Regions from separate parts of the Streptomyces sp. NBC_00414 genome, predicted to be linked through region 2. Evidence: predicted binding sites of a transcription regulator. Region 2 holds the regulator's gene; the other holds the start of a gene.

Region 1 (3,399 bases), 1.9 Mb from region 2:
GGTGCGGCCTGCCGATCAGCGCGCGCAGATCGTCCGCGCCGACCGTGAACGGCAGCTTCCGCTCGCCGAGCTCGTGCTGCGCCGCGATCTTGCGGAGCAGCCGCGCGACGGACCGCTCCAGGTTCCGGACGCCCGCCTCACGGGTGTACTCGCCGGCCAGCCTGCGCAGCGCGCTCTCGTCGAGGGTGACCTCGGCCTTCTCCAGACCGGCCCGCTCCAGCTGGCGCGGGAGCAGGTGGTCCCGGGCGATGACGACCTTCTCGTCCTCGGTGTACCCGTCGAGCCGCACCAGTTCCATGCGGTCGAGCAGGGCCTCCGGGATGGCCTCCAGCACGTTGGCCGTGGCCAGGAAGACGACGTCGCTCAGGTCGAGCTCGACCTCCAGGTAGTGGTCCCGGAAGGTGTGGTTCTGGGCCGGGTCGAGGACTTCGAGGAGGGCCGCCGCCGGGTCGCCCCGGAAGTCGGAGCCCACCTTGTCGATCTCGTCGAGGAGGACCACCGGGTTCATGGACCCGGCCTCCTTGACGGCCCGCACGATCCGGCCGGGCAGCGCGCCGACGTACGTACGCCGGTGTCCGCGGATCTCCGCCTCGTCCCGTACGCCGCCGAGGGCGACCCGGACGAACTTGCGGCCCATGGCGTGCGCGACGGACTCGCCGAGCGAGGTCTTGCCGACGCCGGGCGGGCCGACGAGCGCGAGCACGGCGCCGCCGCGACGCCCGCCCACGACACCGAGTCCACGGTCGTTACGGCGCTTGCGGACCGCCAGGTACTCGGTGATCCGCTCCTTCACGTCGTCCAGACCGGCGTGCTCGGCGTCCAGGACGGTCTTGGCGCCCTGGATGTCGTACTCGTCCTGCGTGCGCTCGTTCCAGGGGAGTTCGAGCACGGTGTCGAGCCAGGTGCGGATCCAGGAGCCCTCGGGCGACTGGTCGCTGGAGCGCTCCAGCTTCTCGACCTCCTTGAGCGCGGCCTCACGGACCTTCTCGGGGAGGTCGGCGGCCTCGACGCGGGCCCGGTAGTCGTCGGACTCCTCGCCCTCCGCCTCGCCGTTCAGCTCGCGCAGCTCCTTGCGGACCGCGTCCAGCTGCCGCCGCAGCAGGAACTCCCGCTGCTGCTTGTCCACACCTTCCTGCACGTCCTTGGCGATGGACTCGGCGACGTCCTGCTCGGCGAGGTGCTCGCGCAGGTGCTCGGTGGCGAGCTTCAGCCGGGCCACCGGGTCGGTGGTCTCAAGGAGCTCGACCTTCTGGGCGGTGGTCAGGAACGGCGAGTATCCGGAGTTGTCGGCGAGCGTGGACACGTCGTCGATCTGCTGGACGCGGTCCACGACCTGCCAGGCGGCACGCTTCTTCAGCCACTCTGTGGCCAGCGCCTTGTACTCCTTGACCAGCTCGGTCACGGAGCCGGGCAGCGGGTCGGGCACGGTCTCCTCGACCTGCACACCCTCCACCCACAGGGCCGCGCCAGGACCGGTCGTACCGGCGCCCACACGCACCCTGCCGCGACCGCGGATCAGGGCACCGGGGTCACCGTCGGCGAGGCGCCCGACCTGCTCGACCGTGCCGAGCACCCCCGTGTTCGCGTACGTGCCGTCGATCCGCGGAACAAGAAGCACCCTCGGCTTGCTGGCACCGGTGGAACGGGCCGCGGCCTGCGCGGCCTCCACCGCGGCGCGTACATCGGCGTCACTGAGATCCAAGGGCACCACCATGCCGGGCAGCACGACCTCGTCGTCCAGCGGCAGCACGGGCAGAGTGAGCGGTTCGGACGTCAAAGTCATGATCTCCCCTTCGGCATTCAAGTTGAGCTATGTCGACTCAATGCACGTGAGCCACTGATTGTTCCCCCACCGGTGTTCGCTGTGAGCGATAGCTTCTGTCGGACCCGGCCACCGGCCCCGTATCGTCCACCCAAGTAATGACTCAACAGCTCTTTGGGCTATTACGACCCGTGGGCTGTCACGCAGACGGGGGTGGGCCGTGCCGAACGCGACCGTGCGGGCCTGGGTGGACGGATGGGCACTCTCGCGCGGGGCGGCGCCCCCGCTGGCCGAGCCCTGGGGATACACGGTGGACGTGGGCCAGGCCGGGCACGTCACCCGGCATGTGCTGGGCGCGACGGAGGAGCAGGTCGAGGAGGCCACGGTCCGGAAGGTCGCCGACGCGGTGTCCGGCGCCGGAGTCTGGCTCAAGGTCTTCACGGCGCCCGCCCGGGTCGCGCCCTGGCTCGGGGACGGCTGGTGGGTCAAACCGGGGACCAGCTATCTGATGTCGACCCCCCTTGCCCCGGGCCCCGCGCCGGACATGCCGGACGGCTACCGGCTGCGCGCCTGGTCCCGAGGCGGAGTCACGCGGGTCCTCGTCGCCGCGGCGGACGGTTCGCTGGCCGCGCGCGGGCAGATCGCGCCGACCGGCCTCACCGCGGTCGCCGACCAGATCGAGACGGCGCCCGCGCACCGGCGCAGGGGCCTGGGCCGCTTCGTCATGGGCACCCTCACTCACGCGGCGATCGCCCAGGGCGCCGGGACCGGCGTCCTGGCGGCGACACCGGAGGGGCGGGGTCTGTACGAGGCACTCGGGTGGAGCGTGGAGGCGAGGCTGACGAGCGCGAGGTTCTCCCCTGACCCTTTGGACTCCCCGGCCGCTCCGGACGCCCCGAACGCCCCGGACCCCGGGAAGTGACGGGCCGGCCGTCAAGGTGGAGTGGCCGCGGTGACCGACTCGGCCGACGCAGCCGCGGCGGCCACCGCCGCCTTCCGGGAGCGTCGCACCCACGGCCAGGTGGCGACCCCGATGGTCAGGGCCAGCAGGTGCCCCCAGTCGGTCAGGGGGTCCGTGAAGGCGACCAGGCCCTCGACGACCAGCCAGGCGGACACCGCGAGCAGGATCCAGCGCGGCCAGAGCCCCAGCAGCCCGGCCAGGGCGCCCACGCTCGCCGCGACACCGAAGCTGATGCCGTAGTCGTAGCGGTGGAGTGAACTGTCCGGAAGGTGCCCGAGGAGGACCGAGAGGCCGACGGGTATCTCGGTGGCCAGCGTCGCCACGCCATGCCCCAGCAGGAAGACACCCGCCGCGCGCCACCCGCCGATCCGCCGCTCCAACGCGGTGAGCACCAGCAGGAAGGCGATCACGTACACCGAGGTGATCCCGCCGGCGACCCACAGCGCACTGGCGACCAGCACGTGCGCCGGAGCCCGCGCCAGGTGCGCCACGTCCGTGCTGGAGCCCTGGAGCACCCGGCCCACCAGGCCCGCGTCGGCGTACTCGGTGAAGAGCGAGGTGAGGGCGAGAACGACGGCGTACCCGAAGGTGAAGGGGGTGCCGGTGGGGGTGGGGAGGAGGCGGAGCCAGGCCTGGGGGCGCCTCGGTGTCGGGTGCGGGTCCGGTGGGGGCCGGC
Region 2 (3,399 bases):
GGAACGGCAGCGCATTCTCACGCTCGACGACCCGCCATCCGTGCACGCCGTCATCCACGAAGCCGCACTGCACATGCGGTTCGGGGGCGCGGATGTCGTACGAGAGCAATTGCTGCGCCTGATCGAGCTGGCTCGGTTGCCCAATGTGACGATCCAGATCTACCCGTTCAGCGCCCAGGCGTACGCGGCACTCAGCGGGAACTTCGCTCATTTCGTGCCCCACGAGACGAAGTTGGGCACCGTCGTGCTCGAAGCACCCCTGGGGTCGCGCTACTTGACAGAGCAGAGTCATCTACTGGAGTACGCCGCGCTGTTCGATCGCCTGACCGAAAGTGCCCTCGCCCCCATCGACGTATCGTTGGCCCCCGATGCACACTCGGTGAAGGACTCGCTGGCCCTCATCCAGCATCTTCTCTACACCCTTTAGGGAGCCGCATGTCCGAGCTGAGCTGGCAGAAGTCATCCTTCAGCGGCGGCCCGCAGGGCAACTGTCTCTACATAGCCGCCGCCCCCGACGGCACCCTCCGCCTCCGCGAGAGCGACACCCCCGACGTCATCCTCGCCACCGCCCCGCAAGGTCTCGCCGGACTCCTCCACCACGCCCGCACCACCAAGCGGACCCATGACTGACGAGACCGAACCAAGCCCCCGTGCTGAGCTGAACTGGCAGAAGTCATCCTTCAGCGGCGGCCCTGAAGGCAACTGTCTCTACATAGCCGCCGCCCCCGACGGCACCCTCCGCCTCCGCGAGAGCGACACCCCCGACACCATCCTCGCCACCGCCCCGCAGGGCCTCGCCGGACTTCTCCAGCACGCCCGCGCGCAGCGCAATGGCTGACGAGAACTTCGGCCACCCCCGGCTCGCCGCGATCTACGACCCGCTCGACCCCGATCGCGGCGACCTCGACGCGTACGTCCGTATCGCGGAGGAGTTCGGGGCGCGGCGCGTGCTCGACATCGGCTGCGGAACCGGCGTGTTCGCGCTGCTGCTCGCCGGCCGGGGGATCGACGTCGTCGGGGTCGATCCGGCGGAAGCGTCCCTCGACGTGGCCCGGGGCAAACCCGGCGGCGAACACGTGCGGTGGATCCACGGGGACGCCACCGCGCTGCCTCCCCTCCGCGTCGACCTGGCGACCATGACGGCCAACGCCGCCCAGCAGATCGTCGACGACCGGGCCTGGCGGGACACCCTGCGGGGCGCCTACGAAGCTCTGCGGCCCGGTGGGCATCTGGTCTTCGAGACCCGGGATCCGGCCCGGCGCGCCTGGGAGGAGTGGAACCGCGAGGCCTCGTACGGGATCACGGAGATTCCGGGGGTCGGCGCGGTCGAGAGCTGGACCGAACTGACCGGGGTCGACGGGCAGTTGGTGGCGTTCCGCAGTACCTATGTGTTCGACGTGGACGGACAGGTACTGACCTCGGAATCCACCCTACGTTTCCGCGAGCGCGACGAGATCGAGGCGGATCTGACCGGGCAGGGCTACACCGTGAAGGACGTCCGCGACGCACCCGACCGCCCCGGCCGGGAGTTCGTCTTCGTCGCGCACCGACCGGGCTGACGGTCAGCCGCCGTTGCCTGAGGGGCCCGGCGGTTCGCGATGAACCTCCGGGCCCCTCAACATGGCTGCTCGCCCGCTCGGACTCAGTCCGTCGGTGGGCGCTTCGGGCGCCAGACCACCAGCGCGCTGGTCTGCTGGACCTCCTGGTACGGGACCAGGTCGCGGCGGTACGAGGCGTGGACCGCGGCCTCGCGCTGCTGCATGGTCGCCGCCGCGCCCTCCAGTGCCGACTGCAGTTCCGCGACACGGGACTGGAGCGCGGCGACCTGGTTCTCCAGCTCGATGATGCGCTTGATGCCGGCGAGGTTGATGCCCTCGTCCTGCGACAACTGCTGGACGGTGCGCAGCAGTTCGATGTCGCGGGCCGAGTAGCGCCGGCCCCGCCCGGCCGTGCGGTCCGGGGAGACCAGGCCGAGGCGGTCGTACTGACGCAGCGTCTGCGGGTGCAGACCGGAGAGCTGGGCGGCCACCGAGATGACGTACACCGGGGTTTCTTCCGTCAGCTCATAAGCCCTGCCGGTGAAGGAGTTCTGCCGACGACGTCCGGTTGCGTCCATGGTGTCCTCATGCTCCCTTCGCGGCCTGGAACAGCTCAGCCCGCGGATCCTCCTCCGCGGTCGCCTCGCGATACGCCTCAAGCGCGTCACGAGCCTTCCCCGTCAGGTCCGCCGGAACACTCACCTCGACGGTGACCAGGAGATCCCCACGGGTGCCGTCCTTGCGGACCGCGCCCTTGCCGCGGGCGCGCATCGTCCGGCCGTTGGGCGTGCCCGGCGGCAGTTTCAGGGTGACCGGAGGCCCCCCGAGCGTGGGCACGCGGACCTCGCCGCCGAGCGCCGCCTCCGCGAAGGTGACGGGCACGGTGACGGTGAGGTTGTCGCCCTTGCGGCCGAAGACCGGGTGGGAGTCGACGTGCACGGTGACGTACAGGTCGCCCGACGGCCCGCCCCGTTCGCCCGGCGCGCCCTTGCCGCGCAGGCGGATGCGCTGGCTGTCCGACACCCCCGCGGGGATACGGACCTGCATGGTCCGGGACGACTTGGCGCGCCCCGAGCCGCTGCAGACCGCGCACGCGTGCTCGGCGATCAGGCCGCGGCCCTTGCAGTCGGGGCACGGGTCGGTCAGCGAGAACCCGCCGCCCGAACCGCGCGCCACCTGGCCGGTGCCGACACACGTCGGGCACACGCGCGGTGTGCCGTTCTTGTCGCCGGTGCCCGAACAGGCCTTGCAGGGTGACTGCGAGGTCATCCGGAGCGGGACGGTCGCGCCGTCCACCGCCTCCGTGAAGCTGAGCGTGACCTCGGTGTCGATGTCCTGGCCGCGCCGCGGCTGCGTCCGGGTACCGGGACCCGGACCGCCGCGGTTGAAGAGACCTCCGAAGACGTCCCCTATGCCGCCGCCGAAGCCACCGGCTCCGCCCTGCGGACCGCCGCCCGCTCCGCCCTGGGGGCCGCCTCCGAAGAGGTCCCCCAGGTCGAAGTTGAAGGAACCGCCCGAACCCGCCGGGCCGGGCCGGTAGCCGCCGTTGCCGAAGAGGGTGCGGGCCTCGTCGTACTCCCTGCGCTTCTTGGGGTCCCCGAGGACGTCGTTCGCCTCGGAGATCTCCTTGAAGCGCTCCTCGGCCCGCGCGTTCCCCTTGTTGGCGTCCGGGTGGAACTCGCGGGCGAGCTTCCGGTACGCCTTCTTGATCTCGGCCTCGGTGGCGTCCTTGGGGACGCCGAGGACCTTGTAGTAGTCCTTCTCGATGAAGTCCTTGGTGCTCATCCTCGACGCCCCTCCTTCCGTACGTCACCGTCACGTACGCGCTCGACGTTCTCTGTGCAAAGGGGCGCGCGTACGC

The links. Region 2 encodes HspR, which represses chaperone genes until heat shock. Its sites were predicted from a motif close to TTGAGNNNNNNNNNCTCAA; they were not measured.
Region 1: the regulator HspR is predicted to act here: its motif matches at 1,806-1,824, upstream of lon (endopeptidase La).

Annotation. Positions count from the first base shown of each region.
Region 1 is NZ_CP107935.1:3,650,999-3,654,397, forward strand. It holds gene lon (endopeptidase La) at 1-1,783, opposite strand, end outside; gene OHS59_RS15565 (GNAT family N-acetyltransferase) at 1,983-2,684, shown strand; gene OHS59_RS15570 (rhomboid-like protein) at 2,696-3,399, opposite strand, start outside.
Region 2 is NZ_CP107935.1:5,552,603-5,556,001, reverse strand. It holds gene OHS59_RS24085 (helix-turn-helix domain-containing protein) at 1-427, shown strand, start outside; gene OHS59_RS24080 (DUF397 domain-containing protein) at 436-630, shown strand; gene OHS59_RS24075 (DUF397 domain-containing protein) at 623-838, shown strand; gene OHS59_RS24070 (class I SAM-dependent methyltransferase) at 831-1,559, shown strand; gene OHS59_RS24065 (heat shock protein transcriptional repressor HspR) at 1,643-2,116, opposite strand; gene dnaJ (molecular chaperone DnaJ) at 2,124-3,323, opposite strand.